3 regions of the Rossellomorea sp. FM04394 genome follow, and region 3 is predicted to be linked to each of the others. Evidence: riboswitches for the same ligand, from Rfam matches in the RefSeq annotation. Region 3 holds a riboswitch; each other region holds the start of a gene.
What was found. Region 3 has a riboswitch for lysine ahead of ACCB35_RS18335 (Na+/H+ antiporter NhaC family protein). Riboswitches for the same ligand answer to the same signal wherever they lie in the genome.
Positions count from the first base shown of each region.

Region 1: linked by a shared signal. The riboswitch ahead of lysA (diaminopimelate decarboxylase) and the one ahead of ACCB35_RS18335 (Na+/H+ antiporter NhaC family protein) in region 3 are both predicted to bind lysine.
Region 2: linked by a shared signal. The riboswitch ahead of ACCB35_RS15850 (aspartate kinase) and the one ahead of ACCB35_RS18335 (Na+/H+ antiporter NhaC family protein) in region 3 are both predicted to bind lysine.

Region 1 is NZ_CP168654.1:1,026,454-1,037,018, forward strand. Features, by position in the region: gene ACCB35_RS05205 (sigma-70 family RNA polymerase sigma factor) at 1-210, shown strand, start outside; gene ACCB35_RS05210 (DUF4179 domain-containing protein) at 191-1,591, shown strand; lysine riboswitch at 1,712-1,888, shown strand; gene lysA (diaminopimelate decarboxylase) at 2,004-3,290, shown strand; gene ACCB35_RS05220 (hypothetical protein) at 3,585-3,710, opposite strand; gene ACCB35_RS05225 (S8 family serine peptidase) at 4,159-7,878, shown strand; gene ACCB35_RS05230 (S8 family serine peptidase) at 8,052-9,290, opposite strand; gene ACCB35_RS05235 (DUF1836 domain-containing protein) at 9,824-10,565, opposite strand, start outside.
Region 2 is NZ_CP168654.1:3,120,052-3,130,616, forward strand. Features, by position in the region: gene racE (glutamate racemase) at 1-327, opposite strand, end outside; gene ACCB35_RS15815 (MarR family winged helix-turn-helix transcriptional regulator) at 337-792, opposite strand; gene ACCB35_RS15820 (response regulator transcription factor) at 1,079-1,303, opposite strand; gene ACCB35_RS15825 (thioesterase family protein) at 1,449-1,919, opposite strand; gene sdhB (succinate dehydrogenase iron-sulfur subunit) at 2,067-2,834, opposite strand; gene sdhA (succinate dehydrogenase flavoprotein subunit) at 2,834-4,597, opposite strand; gene ACCB35_RS15840 (succinate dehydrogenase cytochrome b558 subunit) at 4,670-5,278, opposite strand; gene ACCB35_RS15845 (YslB family protein) at 5,632-6,069, shown strand; gene ACCB35_RS15850 (aspartate kinase) at 6,167-7,405, opposite strand; lysine riboswitch at 7,610-7,788, opposite strand; gene uvrC (excinuclease ABC subunit UvrC) at 8,166-9,935, opposite strand; gene ACCB35_RS15860 (nucleoporin-interacting protein) at 9,932-10,565, opposite strand, start outside.
Region 3 is NZ_CP168654.1:3,623,147-3,633,711, forward strand. Features, by position in the region: gene ACCB35_RS18325 (methionine/alanine import family NSS transporter small subunit) at 1-24, opposite strand, end outside; gene ACCB35_RS18330 (sodium-dependent transporter) at 26-1,552, opposite strand; gene ACCB35_RS18335 (Na+/H+ antiporter NhaC family protein) at 1,871-3,436, opposite strand; lysine riboswitch at 3,552-3,734, opposite strand; gene yunB (sporulation protein YunB) at 3,814-4,578, opposite strand; gene ACCB35_RS18345 (HD-GYP domain-containing protein) at 4,638-5,687, opposite strand; gene ACCB35_RS18350 (hypothetical protein) at 6,380-6,931, opposite strand; gene ACCB35_RS18355 (YunC family protein) at 7,194-7,496, opposite strand; gene ACCB35_RS18360 (bifunctional UDP-sugar hydrolase/5'-nucleotidase) at 7,553-8,905, opposite strand; gene ACCB35_RS18365 (sulfite exporter TauE/SafE family protein) at 8,933-9,757, opposite strand; gene ACCB35_RS18370 (DUF72 domain-containing protein) at 9,779-10,565, opposite strand, start outside.

The DNA.
Region 1 (10,565 bases), 1.9 Mb from region 3:
CGGATCGATTTGATCACGGCCATGGCATCCTTGAATCAACACTATCAAACAGTCATTATCTTATTTTACTTTCAGGGGCAGTCGATCAAGACAATCTCCGAGACGATGGATACGCCTGAAGGAACGGTTAAGACGTATCTTCACCGTGCAAAGTTGGAATTAAGAAAGCTGTTGGAAGGAGTGAATCAATATGGACAGAAAATGGTTTGAGAAAGAAATGAACACCATCGAGGTGCCAAAAGAAGAGGTTTTTGAGGCGATTTCATCAGGAATCCAAAAGGGTAGAAAACAAAAGGTCCGTAAAAAAACGGCCAAAATAAGTGCCTCTTTTACCACCGCTGCTGCCTCCATGGTTCTCGTATCGGGCTTCCTGTTCGCACCTGTTAATAATGCACTGGCCAAACTGCCTGTACTGGGTGGCATTTATGAAAAAGTCGGTTCCGATATCGGAAAAGAACTCTACTTCAGCGATAAAGTGACGGAAGTTAATCAGGCCGCCACTTCCAATGGCGTCGATGTAACGATTACAAGCACATATTATGACGGGAACGTCATCGGGGTCACCTTCAAGGCGAAGGGTGATGAGCTTTCCATCGAACATATGGACAAAGGGAACCGTCCGGTGAGCGGCTACAGCTATCATCTCTTCGACGGTAAAGATCAGAATCAATGGGGATCCGGGAGCTCGGGTCTTAAAAAAGATGGGGATGAGTTCATTGGCTCGATCGAATTCTACCGGGACGGGAAAGAACCGCCGGAAAACTTCACCCTTCCGTTAACTTTCACCCACATGGCAGATGTAAACGGGACCTGGACTTTTGATGTACCGGTCAAGAGGATTCCGTCTGAAACAATCCAAACAGATGCAAGGACAGAATCGCCGGATGGGGAATTTGAGCTGCTAGTGACATCCATTACTAAAGGAAAAGCTACGACTACACTGGAGTATACATATTCGGTGGAGTCTCGGAAGGATACGTTAAATCTGATTGTGTTTGATGACTTAGGGAACCGTCTGTCGAAGTCCAGTGCAGATACACTCGATATCAAAGAAATCGATGGTAAAGTTCAAAAGACGGTCCGAGAACTCTTTACGAGTAAACTCAGTGACAAGGCCCGTTCGCTGCAGGTCCAAGCTCATATGAAGCGCGTAGATGCAGACGGCATCACCTCACTAAAGGGTTCACCTCCATTGCAGGTGAAGAGCCCTCGTTTTGGTTATCAGGTCACGATACAAGATATCCAAAACGTAAAAGGGAAGGTGACAGTCGATTTCACCATTGATCACATCAAAGAAAAACAATTCCGATATGACATTTTAGAGAATTTTGCTCAATTTATTCAGGTGATCCCCTCAAATAAAATCAAACGAAATGCAAAGGGGGGACTGGATTATAATGTGATGTTAAATCATATGGTCAGAAGTGCTGCAACAAAAACCATGGATAAGGAAAATCATCGCTATCAATCCACATTCACATTGCCTCAGGGTGCCAACCTTGAGGACTACTCTCTAATTGTTCCATTCGGGACATTGAGCAGAAATGATAAGCCGGTCAAAATGAAACCGTTCGAAATCAAACTGAAATAAAATGATTCACGAAATCCCCGGGCTCCATTCCGGGGATTTTGCCTATTTCTCTCTCGAAAACCAATTGACAACTATTTCAAGAGAATGATATAGTAATGCAAACAAAATAATACGTCACTCTCTGATAATAGAGGCGCGAGTATGATTAGTACCATCTTTGAGAATAATGGATTCCGGGATAAGTTGGGAAAGGCAGATCGCCGAAGCAGAAAATAGCCAATTCTATTTTTTGTTGGGCCAGCATTGAATAAATGTTGGACTGTCACAATGAAAAAGTTGTGGAGAACTATTGAAGAGATGTTAATACATAGTCTTCATCATGTTTCCAAAACTTTTGATGATAAACCGTATGAGCATCACTTCATACGGTTTTTTTGTGTTTTTTTGGAGAGAGTCAAAAGGAGTTTAGGATATGAGTAAAGTTGATGTGAATGTTCAAGGAGATTTAACAATAGGTGGGATGGGGACAGGTGAGTTGGTCGAAAGATACGGCACACCGTTGATGGTTTATGATGAGGGAATGATCCGTGGGAATGCGAAATTGTTCCGGGATGCCTTTAATGAAAGCGGTCTGGAATATCAGGTGGCATATGCGAGTAAAGCATTTCTATGTAAAGAGATGGTGCGTCTTTCAGAGCAGGAAAATCTCTCCCTGGATGTTGTGTCCGGCGGGGAATTGTATACGGCCCTTGAGGCAGGATTTCCAGCGGAGCGTATTCATTTTCATGGTAATAACAAGTCGGAAGAGGAGCTCCTCATGGCTCTTGAGGCCGAAATCGGCTGCTTTGTCGTCGATAGTTTCCTAGAACTTGAACTGCTGCATGACTTGGCCAAGGAGCGTGAGCAAGAGGTTCAGATCCTGATCAGGGTCACGCCTGGTGTGGAAGCACACACACATGAGTACATCACGACGGGTCAGGAGGATTCGAAATTCGGATTCAGCATTTCCAACGGACAGGCGAATACGGCGATTCAGTTAGCTCTCCGCAAGCCATACTTTTCCTTACTCGGGCTGCATTCTCATATTGGATCCCAGATTTTCGAACGGGAAGGGTTTGATCAGGCGATTCAAGTACTGGCTGATTTCCTGCAGCGGATCCGGATCGAATTTAATGTGACGATGCCGGTACTGAATATCGGCGGAGGATTCGGTGTCCGGTACACGGAAGAAGACCGGCCTCTGCCGATACCAACGTATGTGAAGGGGATCACCGATAGTGTGAAGACCTATTTTGCCAAGAATGAATATCCCCTCCCTGAAGTATGGGTGGAGCCGGGCCGAAGCATGGTGGCGGAAGCTGGTACGACCTTATACAAAGTGGGATCGAAGAAAATCATTCCCGGTGTGCGTACGTACGTCGCGATCGACGGAGGGATGACGGACAATATCCGCCCTGCTCTCTACCAGGCGAAATACCATGCAGTGCTTGCCAACCGTCCACAAGAGGAATGCACGGAGCTTGTAAGCATTGCCGGGAAATGCTGCGAATCCGGTGACATGCTGATCTGGGACCTGAAGCTGCCGCCGACGAATTACGGAGATATTCTGGCTGTGTTCAGTACAGGAGCCTACGGGTATTCCATGGCGAGTAATTATAATCGGATTCCAAGACCGGCTGTTGTGTTTGTAAAGGATGGAGAATCGCGGGTCGTGATCGAGCGTGAATCGTATGCAGATTTAGTTCGGAATGACCGGTGAAGAATGATCCACCTTCCAATTGAAGAGGAGATAACTAAGGGAAGACATATTTAAAACAGGATTTAGGTTATAATGGTAGGTCTAATATCCCATTCAGAAAGCCCCGATAAATGGTAACGTGAGAGCAGGTTGAATCCTTTGTGGTTCCGCCTGCTTTTTTTCTATCAATCATCCTCTTCAGAAAGCTGCATGAAAAAATATGAACTGGACTCGGGGACATCAAGCCACAATTGACTTTATGATTTAGCAGCGTGGTTTTGGTGATCGTATAAAGGTACGTCTTGCTGTTTCTATCTAACCTTCTTGAATACCTTTCTTTAGTAAACTTTCAGGGGACTTTAGGTGGGTATTGATATGTTCGATGGAAATGTATTCGTTGATGATATGAAATTCTTCACGCAGGATATTGATCTTGGTCATGACCTCTCCATGAACGAATTTATATGAAAGAATTCAGGTTTGTGCGTAGTTCTTTGGAGTTTTCAGTGCAGCCAATCTCTCCGCTCGATATCCAGTCTTAAAAACCTGCAAGGATGTGTCAATTTTCATAAAAAAGTTGAATACAATCCAACATTCACTACAGGGCTAGTTCCCTCCTCCCGGAAAATAACCCCAATTGAGAACTGGACGGGGTTAGACTTACAATTCAATTAACCACATAGCGTCTACATGACTTCAAGAAACCTTACCTATCACATCCTCAGAACTTCGAAAAACGACCTTTAGTTGGAGGTGGTGTTTTATTCTCATTCTGGTAGTCTTCCATTCTTTCAATTGAATTATTAGGACTACATACCTTCTTCATTTTTTCCCAACAAGAGTCTGCTCATATGAAACCATCAACATTTAATAGAATAGGAGAATGTTCATGAAAAAGCTGAAACCACTTCTCGTTGGATCGATTGCCGCTACGATGATTTCAGGCCCTATGTTTCAAGCGGATGCCCAAGGTGTCTCTTCCAAAGATGCTGCTCCTTCAAAGTCAACAACCGATGTAAATGCGGACATCAAGGGGGAGCACATCATCACCCTTATCACAGGCGATGTGGTGAAGGTATCCACCCTCCAAAACGGCAAACAAATCATCAATGTAGAGTCTGCTGACAAGAATGGCGAAGGTGTCAGGGTTATGACCATTAAAGACGAAACATTTGTATTCCCGAACTCGGCCATGCCTTATATGGCCGCAGGGAAAATGGATGAAGACTTATTTAATATTACGAAATTGATAGAGTACGGGTATGATGACAAGAATCAAGCATCGGTACCCGTCATCGCAGAATATAAAGAAACCAAGGCTAAGACTTTCTCAGCAACTCCTGCCCCAAAAGGATCAAAGAAAGTGAGAGACCTGGAAAGTATTAATGGAGCGGCCCTTTCTGCAGAGAAGAAGCAGGCAGAAACATTCTGGAAAGACGTCACTGTTCAAAGTGAAAAGAAAGAAACGGAGATAGCTCCTAAATTTGAATACGGGGTCGAAAAAATATGGCTGGATGGCCGTGTGGAAGCAGCCCTTGATCAAAGTGTGCCGCAAATCGGAACGGATTCCGCTTGGGAACAAGGCTATACAGGAGAGGGAGTCAAGGTTGCCGTACTTGATACAGGAATTGACTCGGAGCATCCGGATATAGCAGGGCAGATAGATGATGCCGTAAGCTTCGTACCTGGTGAAGAAGTGAAGGACGTCAATGGTCACGGAACCCATGTTGCCTCTACCGTTCTTGGGACGGGCGCAGGTGATGGTAAACATAAAGGTGTCGCACCTGATGCCCGCTTACTGGTAGGGAAAGTTTTAAGTGATCAAGGATTTGGGCAGGATTCCTGGATTATCGACGGAATGGAGTGGGCTTCAGAAAATGCGAAAATCGTCAATATGAGTCTTGGAAGCGATATGCCGAGTGATGGAACAGATCCAATGGCAGAAGCAGTAAATCGATTGACAGATGAGAATGGAACCTTATTCGTCATTGCTGCGGGTAACAGAGGCGGGGAAGGTACAATCGGTTCACCAGGTGCAGCAGATTCAGCCTTGACGGTTGGAGCAGTGGATAAAGAGGATGAACTGGTGTATTTCTCTTCCAAAGGTCCGCGCTATGGGGATATGGGACTTAAACCGGATCTTTCAGCTCCAGGTGTGGGAATCGTGGCGGCTCGTTCTCAATACTCCAGTGGGACCGGAGATTACAAAAGTTTAAATGGTACATCAATGGCGACTCCTCATGTGGCGGGTGCAGCTGCCATTTTAGCCGAAAAGCATCCTGAATGGGATGGCACTACATTAAAACAAGTTCTGATGAATACGACAAAGAAGCTTGATGGTTACCAGCCATACCATGTCGGAACAGGACGGGTGGACGTAGCTGCTGCCCTGGATTCACAGGTTAGAGCAACAGGATCGGTCTCATTCGGATTCTTTAAATGGCCTCATGATCAAGTGGCTCCTGTTGAAGAAGTTGTCACTTACTTCAACGATAGTGATCAAGATATCACTTTAGAACTGGACAGTAATTTTACAAATGCTGAGGGTGAAGAAGCACCTGAGGGGATGCTGAGAGTCTCTGAAAGCACGGTAACGATTCCTGCAGGAGGTACTGTGGATGTAAATGTCACCTTAGATTCAACACTTGGTGAAACCGGATCGCGCTATCAAGGTTTCCTTACAGCCAAAAAGGACGGAACAGAACTCGTACGCACGGCCATGGCCATGGTCAAGGAAGAAGAGCGTTACCCGCTGACCTTGAACGCAACTGACCGTGACGGATCAAAAGGACAGGCATATGTCGTATTATTCAGTGAAAAAATGGAGCCTGAAGTAGTGAGCGTCGATGGGACACTTGAGCTTCGCCTGCCGCCAGGAACGTATTCCGCCATGTCACTCATGGATGTCGATACAGAAACGGATCATGCAGGTGTAGCATTGGTGGGGAATCCGGAAGTGAAGCTGGACGGACCAAAAACCGTCGAGCTAGATGCACGAAAAGCGAAAGAAATCAAGGTAGAGGTACCGAAGAAAGCAGAAGCCAACTACAAACGACTGGAATACCATCAAACCATCGGTGACATGCCGATGACGAGCCTTTATTTAATGCCGGTTTGGATCGATAAACTATATGCCGTTCCGACCAAGGAAGTGAAAAGTGGATACTTCGAGCAGCTGACTCGCTGGCGACTGGCCAAGCCACTATTGACAATCAATTTTAACGGAAAAGAATTGGATGATATCCCATTGGCAGGAAGCACGATGATAGATGGAAAATACAATCTGAATACTGTGTATGCCGGAAAAGGAACTCCAACTGATTTTGATCGCCTGAAAGCTAAAGGAAAAGCCGTCATAGTGGATCGAAATGCTGAAGTAAACGTGTCCGAGCAAGCTACCAATGCTGCAGCTGCAGGAGCGAAGCTTGTCATCATCGTGAACAATGAAGATAAAGAATTCAGTCAATACGCTGGGACTCCGGAGTATACGGATAATCCCCTGGCTGTTGCTGCCATCAGTAAGAGTGAAGGTGACAGGCTCGTCAAGGCGGTACGTTCGGGGAATGTGAAGTTGAAGGTGGAAGGAAACGTCGATTCTCCATACGTATATGACTTGATGGATGTCCATGAAGGATCCATTCCGAAAGACTTGACCTATGCACCAAAAGGCAAGGATTTAGCGAAAATAGATACCCGCTACAATTCACATATTGAAACGGATGGAGGAGAGTTCCGCTTTGACCTTCGTCCACATACAAGAGGAGCGGTAGGTTTCCTGCAGAAAGTTTCACTCCCTAGTGCCCGTACGGAATATGTTTCCGCAACGGAAGACACAGGCTGGTATCACCAGGCCAACGTGCTGGATGAGGGATGGCAGATCCGTCAACCGCTGAAGTCGTATGATGGTGGGGAAAAAATGACAGAGAACTGGTTCTCACCTGTGGTCCGTCCAAGTCTCGGAGATGGTTACTGGCCACCGAGAAGACAGGGTGATTCCCTTCAAATCAATGTCCCCGCATGGGCTGATGCAGGAAAAGGGAACACAGGGGGGACAGGATGGGATGTATCTTTCCAAAACCAGACTTCTCAGTTATACAAAGGGGATACATTACTGAAAGAAGGAAAGGGACAGTCGTTGAATGTTTGGGACATCTTACCTCAAGAACGTACCCAATATCGATTCATCACAGACGCCAAGCGTGATGAAAATCGCTGGAATACATCCACCCGCACACATACGGAATGGACCTTCTGGACAGAAAAAACAGAGAACTGGATGGAAGACCTCCCGTTCCTGATACTTGATTACCAAGTGGATACAGATGTCAATGGAGAAGCCCTCGCCAATCGTCCGACCAACCTTGAGCTATCTGTAGGTAAGGTCGAAGATGCTGTAGGATATGGAAATGTAGAAGGTGCAACCTTGGAGGTATCGTTCAACGAAGGGAAGACCTGGAAGAAAGTGAAACTTAATCAAGAGGGGGAGACGTTCAACGTAACGATTCAAAACCCTAAAAACGCCACATCTGTTTCATTGAAGGCAAGTGCTTGGGATGATGAAGGAAATAAGATCACTCAAGAAATCATCAAGGCGTATGGATTAAGGTAGTTTTAGTAAAGAAGATGCCTATTTTTTAGGGGCATCTACTTTTGCTTTAGTAAGGCGGAATCATCTTTTAGAAAATTAATTTGGAGGGAAAAATAAAATAGGGACTTCCTGAAATAAAGGAAGTCCCTATTTTGTTTACTGAAATGTACATTATGGTTTCAATCAGCTGAAAATCAGTTCACTGTCGGGAAACCAAATCCTGAAGCATAGTCATCACCAGCTGCAGCACCGGAGCCGCCCAAGATATCATTGCTCTTAGCACGATTTTGGATTTCGGCACGAAGCTGGGCTGCAGATAAGTTAGGGTTTGCGGCCCAAATTTTTGCTGCTAACCCTGAGACATGCGGGGTAGCCATGGACGTTCCACTGATTGTATGGTAAGTTCCATCATACCATGTAGATTCGATTGCTCGACCTGGGGCAGAAACCTCGACATCACGCACCCCGATAACATAGTCTCCATCCGTATTTGGGTTTCCTCTAGAAGAGAAGTCAGCTACACGATACGTTCCATTTTGCTGAACATCTTCAAGTGCGGCTACTGCTACAGCATTTACCAGTGCTCCAGGATAACCTATGGTGTTTGCACTTGGACCTGAGTTACCTGCTGCCGCTACGACTAATACACCTTTATTATAAGCGTAATTAACTGCATCCGTTATAAGTGGACTTTCGGAACTTGAGCCTAGTGACATGGAAATCACTGTTTTTACATTTAACCGATCTGCTTCGTCTGCGGCATAACGAATCGCTGCTGCGATGTCATCCGAGTAGCCCGAACCACGATCGTTCAGTACTTTATATGCCCAAAGCTTTGCATCCGGTGCTACACCGTAAATCCCATCACCGGCTCCGCCATCTGCAAGCACCGTTCCGGCTACGTGAGTACCATGTCCGTTTTTATCTTCACAAAAGTTTGTAACAAGATTGGATTTTCTCTGTGAGAAGTCATTACATTGTTCAACGTTATTCGTGAGGTCAGAGTGATTGGTATTCGCCCCGGTATCAAGTACGGCAACTTTAATTCCGCTGCCTCCGGATGTTGCAGTAATAGTAGGATCCTCATACATAGCTTCCATTCCCCATGGTGTTTGATCGCTCGGTGCAGCTACTGCTGTTCCACCCGGCTTGGCAGCCAGCGAAACCTCCTCGACAAGCTTGACTGACAAGTTTTTATTCTTTTGGAGTGCATTGAACTGTGCTTGAGTCACATCAGTAGAGAAACCACTTTGGTCGAAACTCCAGCGAACACCGTAATTCTGCTTTGCATGATCTACTTCCTTATTATTTGTTGAAGAAATGAGAACACGAACCTTTTCAGAGTTTTCAACCGCATCCACAGGACTTGTGTAAGCAGGTGCAATTAATAAAGTACTTAAGACAACGCTCCCTAGAATCTTTCCTACTTTCATTTCCAACATCCTCTCCTCTTTTTTTGTGTCGATACTTACACCACTATACGAATTTCGAAGAACGCGTTCCTCCCCGCTAGAACGTTTTGACAAGAATCATAGTGATAGGCGACTAAACCAATATGTAATGAATCTTGCAGATTAATAGTAACAAAATTCCGTTATTAACTGAATAAGTCGAATTTTCTGTAAAAGTAAAATATTAGGACTCTGGAAAAATGAGTGCTCATTTAATGCGTTGTTTATGAAAATTTTCATTTTGGACAGGTAGAATCAGCGTTTCTTTGTAGGGATAAAGTCATGTGTTTTTTCAACCCATTTTTGAAACTTTTTTAAGAATGGTTGTTTAGAAGTAAAATCGACAAATTCTTGGTGTGTTTTTAGCTCCTTGATTATGGGGGAAGGAGGAGGGGTAACATCATCAACAAAAGGTGATGGGACTTAGACACACTAGATTCACGGAATACCTGACTGAAAACTTATCAAGTTCAATTAAAAAGTGCCTGACACCCAGAGATGGTGTCAGGCACTTTTTAATTGATTTTCTTCAAAATTAATGCAGACGTCACATATTTCTTCGTGGCAGCCTGATAAAAAGCCGACTGTACAGTCAGCACCGAAACGATCAACACATTCAGGACAATGTTGAGGTTCTCTTCTTTAACCCCTTCAAATGAAGGTAAAAGCCCCTTACATTCTTCCTTGATAAATTGATCAATCAACTCATTGACTGAACCGGTAGCGGAACTTTTCATTGTTGGCAGCGTATGATGATGGATTTTATCAAAGACGGATGAGTAGGCAGCGTATAAATCGGTGGGATTTACAATGTCGTCTGTACGGTCTTCTATGTTGTTGAACACCAGTGTCAGGATATTCCGAATGGATTCAAAGTCCAGCGTGGCTTTGAGATCTTCGACGATGAATAGCATGGCAGCTTGTTCGATGGTATATTTTTTTCCTAATTGCGGAGATCCTATCAGCTCTTTCACGTCGCGCTTCACCCAGTTTTGGACGGTGCTTTGGGGGAAGTTGGTGAATTCAATTTGATTCCCAAGAGAGACGATTTCATTTAGAGAGAAGCCGATTTCGCGTTTGGTTGGTTTGATGATCTTATGGACGATGGGAGGCATATCGCTTGAGATGAAGGCTTCTAATGGTTCTTTATGAGTATGTATAGTGTTCCACGCATCTTGTAATACCATGAGCGGGGTAAGCTTCGTTGTGCCGTTTAGGGATAATAACAGGTCGGCCATATTTTTACGTGTCAGTTTA
Region 2 (10,565 bases), 500 kb from region 3:
TTTATTATGAGTGTGCTTGATTGCCGCTCTCGCCCCGGGGTGAATGACGCCTATTACCGGGATGTCCAAATGGGTTTGAATTTCATCTAACACAACCGCAGTGGCCGTATTGCAAGCAATAATCAACATTTTTATATCATATTTAAGTAGATATTCGGTCATTTCCCATGTGAATGTTTTCACTTCTTGAGCTGTTCTGGGTCCGTAGGGACAACGGGCTGTGTCTCCGAGATAATAAATGGTCTCTTTAGGTAACTGCCTCATCACTTCTTTAGCGACGGTTAGCCCCCCTACCCCTGAATCAATGATGCCAATTGGTTGAATCACATTATTCCCTCATTCTGGTTTCATTTCTTGATGAAGTTTTGCTAAATTACCTTTTAATAATAGCACTTCCTGTTCAGAGAAATCCGTCAGGACACTCTGTAAATAATCTTGCCTTTTATTGATGACTTCTTCAATGATTCTTTCGCCCTCTTTTAACATATGAATGCGGACTACCCGGCGATCATTCTCATCCTTCACGCGTTCCACTAACTGATTTTTCTCCATTCTATCAACCAGATCCGTTGTGGTGCTGCATGCCAGGTACATTTTATTGGAAAGATCACCAATGGTCATATCTCCATATTCAAATAACCACTGCAGGGCTATGAACTGCGGAGGGGTGATGGTGTACTGACTTAAGATTTCTCTTCCTTTTTGCTTGATGATGGAGGATATGTATCGCAGGTCTTTCTCAATATCTGCAACAACTTGTAAATCTCCTTTGGCTTCTTTAGAATTCGTCATGATTACTCTCCTTTTTAAATCAGAAACTAGACATGTACTCCTTATTAAAAACGGGAATCGATCCAATAAGACCTTCCTGTTTTAGCTTCTATTATAATATGGGACAAAAGTGACATTGCTTACAGCCTGTACTTCCCCTACTAGCATTTTCGCTCTTTTGTTGTAAAATTTCAAGACAAGTTCTCGGAATGTCCCATAACTAAAAGAGACTGACTCTCATTCAAACATTAAAAGGCATCCGCGGAAGACCCGTTAATTGTTTGCCATCAGAATCAGTCCCTTACTTTTAAAGCTTGAGTTCCCCCATGCGAAGAAGCTCTACAACAGCTTGAGATCGCCCCTTCACTCCAAGCTTTTGCATGGCGTTGGAAATATGATTTCGAACTGTTTTTTCGCTAATAAATAGATCACTAGCTATTTCTTTAGTTGTTTTGTCTTGAACTAACAGTTCGAATACTTCTTTTTCTCTTTTGGTGAGCAACGGTTTGTGTGTAAAATCATTGTCCTTCAATTATGGTAACCCTCCTTGCCTTCGCCAGCTTTAAACCGCGGGGATGGGTATTGTCGGTCGTCAGAATATCATATGTGAAGGGAGGGTTTAGAGTGACATAGAGGAGGAAGTAAAATGAAAAATAGGCAATGGATTCATTCACACACTACGAAGGGCTGGAAACCGCCCTTTTGCAGTCAAGCTTTGCCTTCATTTCTTCCGTCCAGGGGACACCTTTTCCAGTCAGCTTCGATATTTGGACCATGGTTCCTCTACCTGTAAAGCAAACCTCTTCTTTTTCATTCAGACCCATATAGTGTAAATCTACTGAAGAATTCCCCACACTATTTGCCTTCACACATACCTTCAGCTGTTCGTCGAAGAATACTTGTTTTAGAAAATCACATTGTAAATCTGCGACGACAGGAATCGTCTCATGATCAGGTTTTACCCAATTTTGCATAAACCCTTTGTGTTTAAAAAATTCGATTCTAGCTTCTTCGAAATAAGTGAATGGAATCGTATTGTTCATATGTCCAAACATATCAGTCTCGGAAAATCGAACGTTAATATGGATTGAAAATGAAAATTCTTTTTGCCATGTTTCTATATCTTCAATGTATGTAAAATGTTTCAAGTTGGCTCCTCCTTTTGGGAAATGAATATAGATTAAGAAAATGAATCACCATTCATTATTTATTATAAGCTTTTTCTGAAAAATAAGAAACCTATAATGAACAAAAAAAGCACTTCCCATGAGGAAAGTGCTTTTTGACTTTTAAGATTAATCAACCATATGGTCGCTTCCGAAGAAGTTTTTAAACATTTGGAAAGTTGTCTCTCTGTTCAGTGCTGCGATCGAAGTCGTCAAAGGAATACCCTTCGGACAGGATTGAACACAGTTTTGAGAGTTCCCACAATTTGCAAGGCCACCGTCGCCCATGATCGATTCAAGTCGCTCATCCTGGTTCATAGCACCCGTCGGATGGGCATTGAACAAGCGAACCTGTGATAATGGAGCAGGACCGATGAAGTCCGATTTACTGTTTACATTCGGACATGCTTCCAAACATACACCACATGTCATACATTTCGATAATTCATACGCCCATTGACGTTTCTTCTCAGGCATACGAGGTCCTGGACCAAGATCGTATGTTCCATCAATCGGAATCCAGGCTTTTACTTTCTTCAGGCTGTCGAACATGCGACTGCGGTCTACCTGCAGGTCACGAACAACAGGGAAAGTGCGCATAGGCTCCAAGCGGATCGGCTGTTCCAGTTGATCAACTAAAGCGGTACAAGACTGTCTTGGTTTCCCGTTGATCACCATTGAACATGCTCCACATACTTCTTCCAGGCAGTTCATATCCCAGTTGATCGGAGTAGTTTGTTCCCCTTTTGCATTGACCGGATTACGACGAATTTCCATCAATGCAGAAATAACGTTCATATTCGGACGATAATCAAGCTCGAACTCTTCTTGGAAAGGGGCTGCTTCCGGGCTTTCTTGACGAGTAATGATAAAACGGACTCTCTTGTTTTCACTCATCATTTATTTCCCCCTTTTTTCTTAGAATAGTCACGCTTACGTGGTGCAATCAATGAAGTATCTACTTCTTCGTAGTGGAATTCCGGTGAATTCGTCGCAGCATTGTATTTTGCCATCGTCGTTTTCAGGAATTCTTCATCATTACGTTCAGGGAAGTCAGGTTTGTAGTGAGCTCCACGGCTCTCGTTACGATTCAATGCACCGATCGTAATAACCCGGGCAAGCTGCAGCATGTTCCACAGTTGACGGGTGAATGTTGCCCCCTGGTTGCTCCATTTAGCCGTATCATTGATATTGATGTTTTGGTAACGTTCCATCAATTCCTGAATCTTTTCATCGGTTTGTTTAAGCTTATCGTTATGACGTACAACGGTTACGTTATCCGTCATCCACTCACCAAGCTCTTTATGGATGACATAGGCGTTCTCAGTACCATTCATTGACATGATCGTGTTCCATTTTTCTTCTTCCTGTTTCACATAGCGGTCGAATAAAGAAGAAGGTACAGATTCAACCGTTTTTTCTAAGCCTTCGATATATTTAATGGCATTAGGACCTGCAACCATACCACCATAAATAGCGGATAGTAATGAGTTTGCTCCTAAGCGGTTACCCCCGTGCTGAGAATAATCACACTCACCAGCAGCGAATAATCCAGGGATATTTGTCATTTGATCATAGTCCACCCATAGTCCACCCATAGAATAGTGAACGGCAGGGAAGATCTTCATTGGCACTTTACGCGGATCGTCACCCATGAACTTCTCATAGATTTCGATGATTCCGCCAAGCTTGATATCAAGCTCTTTCGAATCTTTATGAGATAGATCAAGATAAACCATGTTTTCACCGTTAATACCGAGCTTTTGGTTTACGCACACATCGAAGATTTCACGTGTTGCGATATCACGTGGTACAAGGTTTCCATATGCGGGATACTTCTCTTCAAGGAAGTACCACGGCTTACCATCTTTATATGTCCAGACTCTTCCACCTTCACCACGGGCCGATTCACTCATGAGGCGAAGCTTATCGTCCCCTGGAATGGCTGTCGGGTGAATTTGAATGAACTCACCATTTGCATAGTAAGCACCTTGTTGATATACGATCGATGCAGCTGAACCTGTATTAATGACAGAGTTCGTGGATTTACCGAAGATAATTCCAGGGCCCCCAGTTGCCATGATCACGGCATCAGCTGCGAACGATTTAATTTCCATTGTTTGAAGGTTTTGAGCAACGATTCCTCTTGCCACTCCTTCGTCATCCACCACTACGCCAAGGAATTCCCAACCTTCGAATTTATCCACTAATCCGGCTACTTCATGACGACGAACCTGCTCGTCCAGAGCATATAATAATTGCTGCCCAGTCGTTGCACCAGCAAAAGCGGTTCTATGATGCTGTGTTCCACCGAAACGACGGAAGTCCAGTAACCCTTCCGGTGTACGATTAAACATTACTCCCATACGATCGAGTAAATGAATAATTCCCGGTGCAGCTTCAGTCATTGCTTTAACCGGTGGCTGATTCGCTAAGAAATCCCCACCATAGACTGTATCATCAAAATGTTCCCAAGGAGAATCTCCTTCTCCCTTCGTATTAACGGCTCCATTAATACCACCTTGTGCACATACAGAGTGAGAACGCTTAACGGGTACCAGTGAGAATAAATCTACTTGCGTTCCTTTTTCTGCTGCTTTAATTGTGGCCATCAGGCCGGCTAAACCGCCACCGACAACGATGATTTTCCCTTTACTCATCGTGACTCACTCCTTTTCCTACCATACTTCGAGAGCACTTACTTAATCTATTAGACTTGTATCTATTTCTTCTTATACGAAAGCAAAAATTGCACGCATACCGACAACCGATAATGCTACAAAAATTCCGATCGTAACATATGTAGCAATTAATTGAGAACGAGGTGAAACAGTAATTCCCCAGCTTACGCAGAATGACCATAAACCATTCGCAAAGTGGAAGATCGTTGAAAGAACACCCAGCACATAAAATCCTAGCATGAATGGGTTTGATAAGATGTTTTCCATCATTTGAAAGTTCACTTCAGCTCCGAATGCTGCCGCAACTCTCGTTTCCCATACATGCCATGTAACGAAAATAAATGTGATTACTCCGGAAACACGTTGAAGTAAGAACATCCAGTTACGGAAATAGCCAAACTTACTTGCATTGTTCTTAGAAGTGAATGCAATGTAAATTCCGTAGATTGCATGGAAATACAATGGAAGGAAGATGATAAAAATTTCAAGGAAATAACGGAAAGGAAGACTTTCCATAAAGTGTGCCGCTTGGTTAAATGATTCTTCCCCACCAGTGGCAAAATGGTTCACGACTAAATGTTGTGTTAAAAATAATCCAACTGGAATAACACCTAGCAATGAATGAAGCCTGCGATAATTAAATTCTCGATTTCCAGCCATGATTTACCCCCCTTAATGATAAAATATGAATTCGTTTTCTAATGCATTTTCTAAGAATGACTAGACGACGATACATATTTTATATTGTAACAATTATGTGACATGTTCATTTTACTCCCAAGGAGTGGAAGCGTCAAGAAAACGTATACATAAATTCGACAATATCGCAAAAATATTTTTAATATAATGATAACAAAAAAGATGAGGCATTGCCCTGTTAAATGTTCGAAAATTCAAATAAATATCAAATAAAAGTTATACCACCAAAATATCCCATGGTCATTTTTTTGAGGTATGGGATGATAATTCCCCTTTTCATGTATATAATAGTTTTATAGAAAGAGGGGATTTACTTGGAACAGAAAAAAGAAGAAGTACATCAACCGTCCGTTCCAATCTTCGGATATGAAATTTTACGTGACATGTTGATTCCAGACATTTTAGGAAAGCATACACCCGATATTTTATACTGGGGTGGAAAACAGCTCTCTCGGAAATTCCCCCTTCAGTCATCAGAAGAAATGATATCGTTTTTCGATGAAGCCGGCTGGGGAACTCTTACACTGCTGGAACAAAAAAAGAATGAGATGACCTTTGAAATAAGCGGACCGGTGATAGAACGGCGCCTTGCCTTAAAATCGGATGTCACATTTAAACTGGAAACTGGCTTTCTTGCCGAACAAGTACAGTTACAAAAAAAGTGTGTGGCAGAAGCTGCTGAAGAACTACATAAACGGAGTCATTCAGTTAAAGTGATTGTAAGATGGGACGAGAAAGATAAAGTGGAATAGTCTTTACACAACATACTATTAATACTCTAATAAAGGGTTGCCCCACCAATTGATGGGGCAACCCTTTTTCACTTGTCCCGTTCTCTTCTTGTGGCTGTTATAACGTGACTTCTTCCATTTTCACCGCGTCCAGGTTAAATGCAGTATGTAGGACGCCTGCTGCTTTTTGCATATTTTTCTCGTCTACCACTGCAGATACTTTGATTTCAGACGTGCTGACCATTTTCACCACGATGTCATTTTGGGCTAATACTTCGAACATCTCCGCTGCCACACCCGGATTTGAGATCATACCAGAGCCTACGATCGATACTTTGGAAAGCTCACTTTCATGCTCAACATGAGTGAAGCCTAATTGCTCTTTGTTCCGTTCCAGAACAGCAAGGGTCTCCTCCAGATCTTGTTCTTTAATCGAAAATGATAAATTGGTTGTATTCTGATCGGTCTGGCTTTGAATAATGATGTCTACATTCAGATGATTTTGGGCTAAAGTGGTAAACACCGAAGATAATCCCGTCAATGCGTTTCCAAGTCCAAATACAGTTACACGTGTAATTTCACTTTCAAAGGCTACGCCTCTCACAATCAGGTTTTGTTCCATGCTTGCTTCCTCCTCAATATACGTTCCTTCAACTTTTTCAATACTGGACCTGACTTCTAACGGGATTTGATAATTCTTGGCAAATTCCACTGCCCGTGGATGCAGGACTCCAGCCCCTAAATTAGCCAGTTCCAGCATTTCATCATAGGAAATGGACGGTAACTTCCTTGCTCCTTGAATATAACGCGGGTCTGTTGTGTACACCCCGTCTACGTCTGTATAAATGTCACAGCGCTCAGCTTTCAAAGCAGCCGCAATCGCAACGGCAGTGGTATCCGATCCGCCGCGGCCGAGCGTTGTGATTTCACCCGTTTCTGTCATACCCTGGAATCCTGCTACGATCACAACTCTCCCGGATTGAAGGTGATGCATCATCTTTTCAGTATGAATATTGGTAATCCTCGCATTGCTATGAACGGATTCTGTTTCGATCCCGGCCTGCCAGCCAGTGAATGAAATGGCATCATGTCCTGCTTGGATCAGAGCCATCGTAAGGAGTGAAATGGTCACCTGTTCCCCTGTTGAGAGCAGCATATCCATTTCTCTTTTACTCGGTTGTGATGTAATTTCCCTCGCCAGTCCAACGAGGGTATCCGTCGTTTTACCCATGGCGGATACCACCACCACTACATCATTTCCTCTTTCTTTTTCTTCTGCAATTCTTGACGCAACATTTTGAATTCTTTCTACAGAACCTACTGAAGTCCCACCGAATTTTTGAACAATAATACTCACAGCTTCTCCCTCTTTCTAATTGAGTGCAATTTTACGACTCATTTTTTGATGGTGAAGAGTACAATCACAATCATCCTAAACGTTCATGGAACAGGCTCTTTTCCAAAGAAAAGCTCCTGTGCTGGATAATAAAAAAAGCAATGAGAATAGTATCTCATTGCTTTATGAACATACAGCAGAACAGACAAAATAGGTTCATCGGCATTGTGAGATAGCTCTCCAAGATTGAATCATCTTGACAATCCTACATTTCTTAAACGTAGAACCAGCGGAATCAGCATGAGTCTGAAACCACTTCGGCGAATCTCCCCTTTCCAGGCATCTCGACAGAGCTCATACTCCTCTTTGCCTGTACTCTTGAAGCTCGCACCTCTATCACCACTTTAAAAAGTGATAATGTTATAAATTTTCGTTAATTATAGCATAGGGGGAAAATTGATTCAATGTCTAATTGAAACAATATTTTATTTTATTATTCATTGGTGAGCAGTCTTGTATGAGCATGCGGTGGTTGATTTCCGCTTCAGGTGCTCGCTTTCTGCTGGCGGTGGTGAGCTTGCTAAGCTTTGTATAAGCGGTAGTGTGATGACATGGACCGTTCCTTTTCGCTCCAGGCACAATATTCCCCGGGGAGGAAGTCGAGCCTCCTCGGGCTTTGCCCTGCGGGGTCTCGACTTTTCCTCTATCTCCCGCAGGAGTAAAGTGCCTTCCGCTACAATCCACTCAGTGCTTCTAATGAAACAACAGTTTCTAATATCCTTTATTTCAACTTCTCAGCCAAAACCTTAGCAACGGCTTCAGGAATCCCTATCTCAATAAATTCCTCCACCGTTGCTTCTTTCATTTTCTTCATAGATCCAAAGTGTTTGAGGAGTTGCTTCTTCCGCTTTGGTCCGATGCCATCAATTTCATCAAGAGTAGATTGGAATGCGCTTTTCCCTCTGAGTTGTCGGTGGAAGGTGATGGCGAATCGGTGGACTTCATCCTGGATCCGCTGAAGCAAGTAAAATTCCTGGCTTCTCTTTTCAAGAGGAATGATTTCCAAAGGATTTCCATACAGCAGTTCCGATGTCTGGTGCTTATCGTCTTTTGCAAGGCCGCCAAGTGGGATATCCAACCCCAATTCATTCTCGATGACATCCCTCGCCGCTTCAATCTGCCCTTTCCCACCATCGATGATGATGAGATCCGGTAGAGGGAGACCATCCTTCAAGACTCTCGTATACCGTCTGCGAACAACCTCACGCATGGAATCATAATCATCAGGACCCTTCACGGTTTTGATTTTGTACTTTCGATATTCTTTCTTCGCGGGTTTCCCGTCAAGAAACACAATCATGGCAGATACGGGATCGGAACCTTGGATATTCGAGTTATCAAATGCTTCGATCCGGAAGGGAGTATAAATGCCCATATGTTCCCCAAGGCGCTCAATTGCCTTAATCGTTCTTTCCTCATCTCTTTCGATCAGGGCGAACTTTTCTTCCAGGGCCTGCTTCGCATTTTTCTCGGCAAGTTTCACAAGCTCCCTCTTCTTCCCCCGCTTTGGCTGGGTGATTTTCACGTCTAACAGCTTAGCAGCCAATTCCTCATCAATCACTTCCGGCAAAAATATTTCCTTTGGCTTAAAGTGATTTGATTTAGAATAAAACTGTCCTAGGAACGTAAGAAATTCATCCTCCGGTTCATTGTATAGAGGGAACAGTGACACATCCCGTTCAATGAGCTTACCTTGTCGTACGAAGAATACTTGAACACACATCCAGCCTTTATCGACGGAATAGCCAAAAACATCTCGATCGGTGAAATCGGTCATGGTCATTTTCTGCTTTTCCATCGTCGCTTCAATATGGAGAATCTGATCGCGGAATTCCTTCGCTCTTTCAAATTCCAGATTTTCAGATGCTTCATTCATTTTCACCGTAAGTTGATTCTTAATGTCCTTGTAACCTCCATTTAAGAATCGGGAAATTTCGTCAGTCATTTCACGGTACGTATCTTTGCTCACTTCTTTAATACAAGGAGCAAGACATTGGCCCATGTGATAGTACAAACACGCCCGATCAGGAAGGGTGGAACATTTCCGTAACGGATACAGACGATCCAGCAGCTTTTTGGTTTCATTAGCGGCCCCTACGTTTGGATAGGGACCAAAGTACCGCCCTTTCCCCCTTTGAACTTTACGGGTAGTTATGAGCCTTGGGTGCCTTTCATTCGTTAACTTAATAAAGGGATAGCTTTTATCATCCTTTAACATGACATTGTACTTAGGATCATATTTTTTGATTAGATTCATTTCGAGTACAAGGGCTTCCAGATCAGATGAGGTCATGATATATTCAAAGTCCTCTATTTCGCCTACCAATCGTTGAGTCTTTGCATCATGAGAACCCGTAAAATAGGAGCGCACACGATTTTTCAATACTTTTGCTTTTCCCACGTAAATAATCGTGCCTTGCCTATCCTTCATTAAATAACATCCGGGCTGATCTGGTAATAAAGCTAATTTATTTGTTATGGTAGGGTTCATTGTCTCTCTCCCTTCTTGTCCACCCATTTATAGACCGTGATGGTTGAATAAACAGGATCGAATAACTCCTGTGAATGAAATGATTGGACTTTTTCTATTTTTCCATTAAGGTCTTCAATACCCTGTTGTTTAAACCCTTTAACCACTGCATCGGTCAGATAGACCTCTTTTTGTGTATGCTCAATGTCTTGAAGAAATTGAGCATATGTTAACACACGGTTATGTGAGTACGGAGCATCAAGATACGAGTATACTCTTGTTTCTTCCCATGTGTACACCATAATGGGGCTTTCATCATTTTTCTCCTCGAAAAATGCCGCAGTTTGATATACGGCAGGCGGAGAAGAGTGGTAGCCTGACAACAAACTCACACTTGTTCCTATATGCAAAATGAACCACAGGCTCAGCACGATCATCTTCAAGATACTAAGTTTTTTCATCCATACCATTAATAAGAAAAAACCAAGTAATAAGGACAAAGGCAGAATATGTCTCGGCTTATCGATGTTTTGAGCAAATAGGCCCCAGAAAAAATAGGAGCTGAATGCAATCAGAAGCAAAGTAACGCCTGTACCAGGTTTCGTCCACCTTCCTCCATTTTTGACAGTTACTAAAAAGAGAAGCAGCGTG
Region 3 (10,565 bases):
CATTATAATTGCACTACCAGTCATGTCAGCTTACCTCCTTATAGCTCTCAGCTTCTGTTTTTGCATGCCAGCGTTTAAAGGAGAAAGCAACACCGGCAAGGATTGCGAATCCTGCAACAAACCAACCACTGTAAAGAATGAAGGCATCTGAGTAACCTCCGTAGTTTCCAGTTTCAGTTTCAAATTCTTTTAGCAGGTTCATTTTGAATAACCCGAACATCATCCATCCAAGGACGATTGGTGTGATGACACCCAAGCATACCTTCCACCATGCACCCAGCTGAATATCAGAGATTCCATTGGCGTGGGATTGGAATGTACCTAACTTGCGCAGGAACCAGGCAATCACTACTACTTCAACTAATCCAGCGAATGCTACACCGAACTGGTTAATAAAGTAGTCTGCCGCATCCAGGAAGAGTAATCCGCCTTGAGTGGCAAATAAGATAGAGATGATCGCAGAAAGTCCTCCACCGAATAGAACGGCTTTTGTACGGGAAATTCCGAACTTCTCAGAAACACCCGCTACATACGTCTCTGTAATCGAGATGAGTGATGACAACCCTGCTAATACAAGTGAAGCGAAGAACAAGAATCCGAATAAACCGTTAAGGGCCGGGAATTCATTAATGATTTGCGGGAATACCACAAACGCCAATCCAACTCCCCCGCTTACTACTTCCTGAACGCCTACACCTTGGGATTGAGCCATGAAACCTAAAGCAGCAAATACTCCAATACCTGCTAATAATTCAAACCCTGAGTTACTAAAGCCTGTAATGAAAGCGTTATTCGTAATATCCGATTTCTTCGGAAGATAGCTTGAATACGTAATCATGATTGCAAAAGCGATTGATAAACTGAAGAAAATCTGCCCATATGCTGCCACCCATACACTTGGATCAGCAATTTTGCTGAAATCCGGTTTGAAGAAAGCATCAAGGCCATCCAATGCTCCAGGCAAGGTTAGAGCGCGAACAACAATGATTAAGAACAAAATGACTAATGCCGGAATGAAAATCTTATTCGCTACTTCGATACCCTTCTTTACACCCTTGAAAAGGATCCCTAATGTAATTACCCAAACCAATACAAGTGGAATGAATACTCCAGGAACGATACTGCCTGTCTGGCCTGGATCAACGGTAAGCTTTAAATAGTCATTGAATAGGAATGTCTCTGTATCCTTCCCCCAACCCAGATTGAAAGAAAATACACTGTAGGACATCGCCCATGCGATAATGACGGCATAATAGGTGGAAATGACAAAGGCGATTAATACCTGCCACCAGCCAAGCCACTCTGATTTTCTATTAAGACGGAAATAAGATAGCGGTGCTGAGCCACGATACTTGTGACCTAATGTAAATTCAAGTACTAATAATGGAATTCCCGCTGTTAGAAGAGCGAATAAATAAGGAATAAAGAATGCTCCTCCACCATTTTCATACGCTACTGCCGGAAAACGCCATATGTTTCCCAAACCGATTGCTGACCCGACAGCAGCCAGAATAAATCCTGCTCGTGTTCCAAACTGGGCACGATTCTCCATCTTGGTCCCCCCTAGTTCTTTTCAACTACCATATTAAGGTATTTGAAATTTTTATATTTTCAGATTATTTGTAATCTAAAGTCAGTATAGCTAGTTCCAAGACAATTGTCAAAGCTATTTTTAAGCTTAGAGTAAGTTTTTTTCAGATGGGGACAGGTACTATTTCACTATATGAATTTTGTCGAAACATGAAGAATTGACGTTCGGAAAGGTTGAGAGGGCTTTTGGGATACCACCATAGGTTTTAACCCCCCCCTGACAACAAGTAAGAATGTATAAAAAAACCAGAAGCCAATGAGCTCCTGGTTCTTCATTTAATTATTGTTCTGAAACAGCAGGTTTTGCTTTTTCACCAAATAGAAAAGCGAATGCCACGATTAAAATAATCACAACTCCTAAACCAAATAACGTGCTGCCCGTGAATCCAAGTACAAGATATCCAATTGAAGCAGCAACCGCTCCGATCAATGCATATGGAAGCTGTGTAAGAACGTGATCGATATGATTGCTTCCTGCCCCTGTAGAGGAAAGGATGGTTGTATCCGAGATTGGAGAACAGTGATCTCCCAACACGGATCCGGCTAATACAGCTGCCATAGCAGGAAGTAAGATACTTACATCTGTCGCTGCAGCAATTTCCCCGGCGATTGGAAGTAAGATTCCGAAAGATCCCCATGAAGTTCCCGTCGAGAATGCCATGATTCCGGCAACTAAGAACAAAATGACTGGAAGTGCCTGCATCGGTAAGCTTGATTGTTCAACCAGACCCGCAAGATACGTACCTGTTTGCAATTGATCGATCAATGTGACGATCGTCCAGGCGAAGATAAGGATATAAACGGCAGGTAACATGGATTTGATTCCTTCCACTACTGCTACTCCAACTGCTTTACCTTCGATTCCTTTCAAGGTGACTTGACGGATGAAGAAGATCAGCGCAACAAGGAGACCGAATAATCCACCATATAATAAAGATTTCGTTACATCTGTATTTTCAAAAATCGGAAGGATGTCAAATGATCCGACGGCTTGATATCCTGTCCAGAGCATCATTCCAATTGTACCGACAACAAGTGCTACGATCGGCCAGACAAGATCACCAACTGATCCTTTCGAGCTGACAGGCAGATCATTTTTCAATTCTCCTGGAATTTCTTTTTCAGGATCATAAAGGGCCCCTGTTTCTAGGGCTCTTACTTCATGCTCTTTCATTTTTCCGAAGTCCAGTCCTTTAGCAGCAACCATGATCACAAGCAGGACAGCTGCCCAGACGTAGAGGTTCATCGGAATCATTTGAACGAATGCTGAAAATGCTGTGTATTCTGTGATGCTGTGAGTAGCCAAAATGGAACCGATAATCCCGATGATGTACGCTCCCCAGCTTGAGATTGGAGAAACGACACAAATCGGTGCCGATGTCGAGTCGATGATATAGGCTAGTTTGGCTCGTGAAATTTTGTGACGATCCGTGATGGGTCTCGAAACCTGGCCAACAGCAAGGGCGTTAAAATAGTCATCAATAAAAATTATGATACCTAAAACAGCAGCAAGAAGCTGTGCACCTTTTCTTGTTTTCACACGTTTCATCGCCCATTCACCAAATGCGCGGCTACCGCCGGAAATGTTCACAAATGCTGTGATCACACCTAGAATGAGTAAGAAGAAAATAATATAGACATTCCATGTGTTGAGTGCTCCATCTGCGACAAAGATGCCTTTAAAGGCGTCCCACATAAAGCTGAATGTTTTCGTAATTGAGAAATCTGCTAACAGAAAGGCAGAAGCAACGATTCCTACTCCCAATGAAAGTAGAACCCGTCTCGTAAGAATAACCATAAGAATGGCTAAAAGGGGTGGTAATAGTGAGTAAATCGTGTTTTCCATAGTGTCCTCCTCCTATTTGATAGGGGGGAACCATCGTAGCATGACAGAGGATAATAAAAAAAGGCAACGATAGAGAAACTATCATTACCTTAGTAAGTAATTTAAGTGCTCCATCACGATCTGTAGCTCCCCATTATAGAGATTCCCCTATAATGACAGTGTTATCCTTCTTCAAGATAACCCCAGCAAATACACCTTCGACATGCATATTTACTTCGGCAAAAGTTCCCTTTCATCTGTTCTCCCAGTTGTCATCCTCAAACAGCATACTCTTGAACTCTGCGCCTCTACCCCATCGGACTGATGATGTGGTGTGTTATAAAATTTTCTTTATTAATATAACAAACTATCATTCTTTTGACAACTTTTTTTCCTGACTAATTTGTGGGAATTTCAATGGATGGGCTGGATTCCCCTCCACCATTGTTATAAAACTGTGGTACATCCAGGTGAACGGTACCCATGGCAACCAGGATATCCTGCTTGATGGTTTCCGTTTTCGTTGCAAATGGAATGATGATCTGGACATTGACTTCAAGCTCGACAAACACTTTTACAACGGCATTATTGATCCCGAATTGCTCAACGGTAGTTTTAATATCGGAACGGACATCTCCGATCGAATGAAAGCGTATTGGTACCTTTGGACCCAGATTACCGAGTAACACGTTGTTGGTCGCCTGGCCAAGAGGCACCGAGTAAGTGATTCCCTTCGATGTTTTAGATTTCCCTTCATCAATTTCAACTTCGGTTATAAATTCAAGGTTTTCTAGATTTCCTTCCTCTGCTTCTTGCAGGTTTTGCTGTACTAAGTTTGTGATTTCTGCCTGAACCCGGTTGATTGTTTGAGTATTGTATTTAAATGAAACAATATCGCCTTCTGTATTCTTCACTTCTTCCGTTATGTCCGAAATGTCGAGAACATCGGCAATTTTTTTGTTAATTGCTTTATTGATAACCAGCGTACCGATCCTGCTGGTCTGGGTTTCGGCATAAGCAAGCAGTGTCGGTTTTAAACCTTTATTAATGATCCACAATCCGAAACCAGTGGAAATCATAAAGAAAAGAATCGTAATGATCATCACATATCGAAAAGGTAGCGGCCCTCCTCTTCGGGGTTTGTATGTTTTGAACTTTGACAAAAAAATCCCCCCTTACAAGCTATTTGTATGCACAGTAAGAGGGGTTTAACGCAAAAAAATTATTTAATTTTCAGGGATTGGGGTTCATAATCCGGATCAAACCCGGTAATCACCTTATCTAATTCCGTACTTAAATCAATGGGATAAGGAGTTTGTAATTCCTGTCCGGCCTCTTCGATGATCCGAATCACCGGTCGATCCGTCACCCCTTTATTTTGTTCTGTCACTATTCCTTTTCGGCCGTCATTCAGCTCCACGACCATCCCATTTGGATAGATGGCAACTGAAGCCCTGAAGGCTTCGATCACGTTTGTATCAAACAGGGTGCCGCTGCCTGCGTATAATACCTCTAGTGCTTGATGTGGAAGCATGGCTTTTCTATATACACGATTGGACGTCATGGCATCAAACACATCCGCCACGGCGATGATTTTTGCGAAAGGATGTATATCCTCGCCTTTGATACCCCGTGGATAACCGGATCCATCAAGGCGCTCATGATGCTGATAAGCGCAATGAGCAATGATCAAAGACACAGAATGAAGCTGTCTCAGAATCTCAAATCCGTGTTCTGAATGCTTCTTAATTTCAGAGAACTCACCTTCTGTCAGCTTACCCGGCTTCAAAAGAATCTCCTCAGGCACCAGCATCTTACCGATATCATGTAAAATCGCTCCCACCCCTAACTGCTCGAGCTGTTTAGTAGAAAGCTTGAGTTCGAGACCAATGGAGAGCGTATACAATGTAACATTAAATGAATGGTGAAAGATATAGGAATCATATGTGAAAACATCTGTCAAAATGGTTAGGAGATCATGATTCGCCTTTACTTCAGACAAAACTACATCTATCACCTGCTTCAATTGTATAGCACTATCTTCGATCATGAGCGTGCTAGGGGGCGCATTCGATGCGCTTAATTGATTAAAGGCCATTTCAATGTTGTTTACAGCCTGCTGTCTCACCTTATTTGAAACGGTTCCATTTACATGGATTCCCCTTGAAAGCGAGTCTTCAATATAGACATACTGAATACTAAGCTCCTGCAATCTATAAATCATGCGTTCTGTTATCGGAACGTTATCATGAATTAAAGCTTGACCTCTCATGTTATATACGGTTGTAGCTAGAACCATGCCCGGTTTCAAAGCCCTAGTTGATATAAGCCTCATAGAATTCTCCTATGTAATTCTTTCATTTTTCGACAAAATTTCCTAGTATCTCCATTATAAAGGATAAAAACGTACTTGCAAGGTGTATTTCCTTATATATTGTTAATTATTCATGAAAGAATATTGACGGTGATCCCTGCTACCAAACAAAAACCCGGCGCACCGTTTTTACTTTTGAGGCGCAAACATCAAAACATAAACCTAATCATAACGGAAACTTCGTAATTTCCATTCTATAATTCACAGTGTATTTCACTTCAAAAAGGGGGCTGAGATAAAACTAAAAAACCGCCGTGTAGATACTGACTATTTCAGTGTAAACTCTTAATACCGCTAATGATTTCCGTGCAAGACTTCGCTTTCCGCGGGTAGCCCGTGAGCCTCCTCGGCAAGCCTGCGGGGTCTCACATAAGCTACATTTCCCGCAGGAGTCTTCGTCTTGCACTCCAATCAAACGCTGGGAAGAGCTAAATTGAAATGACATTTGAACAAATTAAAAATCCGAACTAATTTGCCTCATAAAAGACAAATTAATTCGGGTTTACTTGGTCTAAAACACGTTAATCCCAGCCTCTATTTTTTAAACGCTTTCTTCCATTAACGCCCCCTTTAAAGGAACAACTCAAAATCTAATCCATTTCCATAAAATCGATAAAGGGTCTTTCATCTTCCTGGTCCTTTGTCCGATAAAATTTTAGAACTGCTTTCTCATACTCGTTTTCAGCACTAAAGTTTTCTTGATAATTCTCCCCAATATAAATTGCACGGTATTTATTGCCTTCTGCATCTAAAACATCCATAATTCCTGAAGAAAAGTGGTCATTTAACCCAGAAAAACTATCTGCAACAGACAACCTAGCTGCTTCTTCACCCACCTCTGCTATCTTTACCTCACTGTATCGCATTTTTTTATTGTCCATTTCTTCTCTCGTTAAAAGTGTTCTTTCTGGAACAGCTTCTTCCTGTGACACTTCTAGCTTCTCATAAACAGTTGAGTCCCTAGAGTCAGGAGAACATCCTACAAGTAACAAAACAACCATAATTAAATACATACAGTTTTTGATTTTTATGCCCCCTTTATGAATTAGACGAAAGCCAAATTTATTAAGTTTTCGATACTCCATTAACCTGCCCGTTAATTGAATAGTGGTAATTAAATTATTATTACTAAACTTTAACATTTTTTTAGATAAACTTTTGTTGTTACTCTACAAAATCAAAATGTTAATCTCACTAAATTTACATACCCTACAACAATTACTTCCGCCCTTGTGAACTGGGAGGTGAACCCGCATATGATTTAGCAACCGAAACTCATGTGACACCTTTTATCTCAATAAAAAACGCACTGTGAATTTCATTGTGAAATACAGTACGTTTTGCTTTGATATTTACTTGTTTGCACCTCTGAAGTTACCAAAAGTGCAGCTGATCCTCTGACACTTATATCATTTTTAACAACGCATCCCGGCCGATCATGCCCGGTTTGATGCCACGATTTTCTGCTTCAATGGTGATGGATTCCAGAGGGGCATCAAGAAGCTGGTCGATTGTTTTCACACCGACTGCTCTTCCTGCAATGATTCCTCTGTCTTTCAATTTCTCATTTAGTAATGCTACGTCCAGTGCTCCACACATTATATATCCTATATCACTCGCCACGACGAGGAGATTGGTTTTTGGCAGTTCAACAGAAATCGCTAAAAAGGTATGTCCCTGAATGGTAATCGGAGATACATTCATCATGTTTCATCGCTCCTTTCACTCATATGTATGATGCGGAAAGGGAAACGGTGAAACATTTACTGCTTTAATTTCCATTCCAGGACATCTCGTAAAAACTCAGGCATAAAGTATTTTTTTTCGAGTCTTTGAAGGTCAGGAAAGAAGTGTCCAAACGTGAACATATCAGGCAAGGCAAGCTTGTACACTTTCTCTGAATCGATCGGATTGTGATCGATTAAGATTTCATGGTCTTCAACTTGAATATTCGTGTAAACAAATCGACCCATCACTTTGCCCCTGAATCCTAACCCTTTCACTTGAAGATGAGGCCATTCCTCATTAAATGTTTGTTTAATGATTTCCTTAAGCTCGGCCCCCTTCACCTTAATGAGGCATGGATTGATCGGATGGGGCAGGATCCGATGCAAATCCTGTTTCGTCACCGGTCCCTCATCCAGTCCATGGATAAGCAGGCCAGAATTAAGAAAGGCACAATCAGCCTGGCACCATTCACTAAGGGCATCACATAAAACGTTCGGAAGCAGGGATGGATTAAACCAATCCACATGTAGGGGTTTCGTCAAACATGATACTTCTTTTCTTAACAATTCCTCCCCCGCCTGATACCACCCCAGGCTTTCCTGTTTTTCCTTTTCAACAGAGGGAAGCTCGTGCTGTTCATATAGCTGAGCTTTTTTCCCTACAATATTTTTATTGGTTATATCGACCTCAATCATCATATGCCCAACATAATGACCAAATTTCCCTGCTGCCCCAAGCATCGTTCCCTTAATTTCTTTTCCTTGATGAAGGACATGATGAGTATGAGCCCCGAGGATAACGTCAATCTCAGGAAATTGTTCCGCAATCACCTCGTCATCCCTTATCCCTAAGTGTGAAAGAAGGATTATCATATCCACCTGTGGATGAAGCTCTTGAACCAATTTCTGCAGTTCATCCATTGGAGAAGTAATATTCCAGCCGAGGGTTTTGTAGAACGGTTTGAAATAGGCTGTCAATCCAATGACACCTATCTTCATTTCACTATCCGTTTGAAAAATATGATAAGGCTTCACCCAGTCGGGATGTTGTGCAGACTGATCAAATAGATTGCCTACAATCACGTGAAAATCCGCTTTATCATAAAGGCTGTTTAAATCTTCATAGTCCAGTGTAATTCCTTCATTGTTCCCAATCGTTACAGCATCAAAGCCAACTTCATTTAGAAATTCGATGTTTCCTTTTCCTAAAGTCGCTTCACTTAATGGATGCCAGCGGTCTACATGGTCTCCGATATCGAATAGATAAACAGGTTCCCCTTCATCTATATGCCATTGTTTTCTCATCTTCAAAAAATCACGGATCCTTGACCAATGCTCAAAATGACTGTGAAGGTCGTTTGTATGATAAATATGAATGGTTTCTCTCACTATTTGCTCACTCCTATTGGAGGTATGTTATCCTGTAATCCCTTGGTAAATCAATCGAATTCCAATTAATATCAAGATAATGCGTAAAATACTCACTAATACTTTTGACTCAAGTTTCGTATTTAAATAGGCTCCGAACTTAGCTCCAATCCATGCCCCCGGAATAAGGGCAAGAGCATACAACCACTTTACATTGCCCAGCATGATATGTGTACCAGAGCCGACCAATGCCGATAGAAAAATCATGAACATGGATGTGGCAACGGCTACATGGGGCGGAAATAGAAAAATTAATATCATGGCAGGTACCATTAACGATCCCCCGCCAATGCCAAATAAACCAGAAGTAAATCCAACGACAAATGCAATAGCCGCTCCTAATACAGGAGGATACCCATATCGAAAGGTCTCTCCAGCGGGATCCGTAAACTCCCTTTGAAAGGAAGCATCCTTAAATTTCTCAATAGGCTTTAACTTGTTTCGAACCATAAGAATAATCGCGATTAAAATCATGAAAATACCAAAGTATAAATTAAAGCTCTCCATGTTCAATCCCTTGTTTACCCAAGCTCCCAATATTGAACCCGGCCCACTGCCCGCAAAGAAGATCAAGCCGCTTTTATAATCTACAGTCTTGTGCTTTAGATAAGCCAGGGTTGATGATAACCCTGTAAAAATCATAATGACCAATGATGTTCCTACAGCTGTCTGAGGGTTCATTCCTTCAATCAAGCTTGTATATGTACCGAAATAAATGAGGGCAGGAACAATGATCACCCCTCCGCCCAGTCCTACGAGAGATCCCATTGCTCCTGCTAGAAGTCCGATTGATAGAAGAACCATCCATTCCATCTGTCTTTCATCTCCTGTCAGCTAAAATAAATCCAGTTGCTTTGGTGCAAGTCCTCCATATTCAAGACCTAATAATTCAATGAGCTGTTTCGCGTTATCAGCGGCGTCCCCACCGGAATTATTATTGAAAAGAATATAAAGATCGTTAGAGGTTTCGTGCAACTGATGGATATGCGGAATCCACTCCTCTAATTCAGCACGATTATAGCGATATAAATAACGAACCTCCCGCCAATCTCCTCCATTCGGTTTATTCCACCCATACAGATTCCTTCCGTGAAACCGAATTAGAGTCGCATCTTTATGCGTGGCTTCCAAGACCCGCGGTACAGATCCCTCTCCTGCCTGAGGTTCATCGCAAATGCTATGGATCCATCCTTCCTTTTTCATAAACATTAACGTCTTATCCCTGAACTCCGGTCTGAACCAGCTTTGATGACGGAACTCCAAAGACAGGGGAAATTCCTGTAATTCCTCCCTACAGTATCGGATATAGTCAACATGCTCCTTTTTACAATCATACCAAGGGGGAAATTGAAGCAGCACCATTGCTAATTTTCCTGCATCCACATACGGGGCAAGGGATTCCTTAAAGGCATTGAACATTTCATCCTTTGTTTCAAAGGGGATCTCCCCCCGCTGATGGCCCGTCATTCCCTGATACGCTTTTACTATGAACTTAAAGTCCTTGGGTGTTTCCTTTACCCATTTTTCAGCATTTCGAAGTGGCTGGACAGCGTAGAAGGTTGTGTCCACCTCGACAATGGGAAAATGAGCACCGTATTCTTTTAGTTTGTCTCTCGGGGAA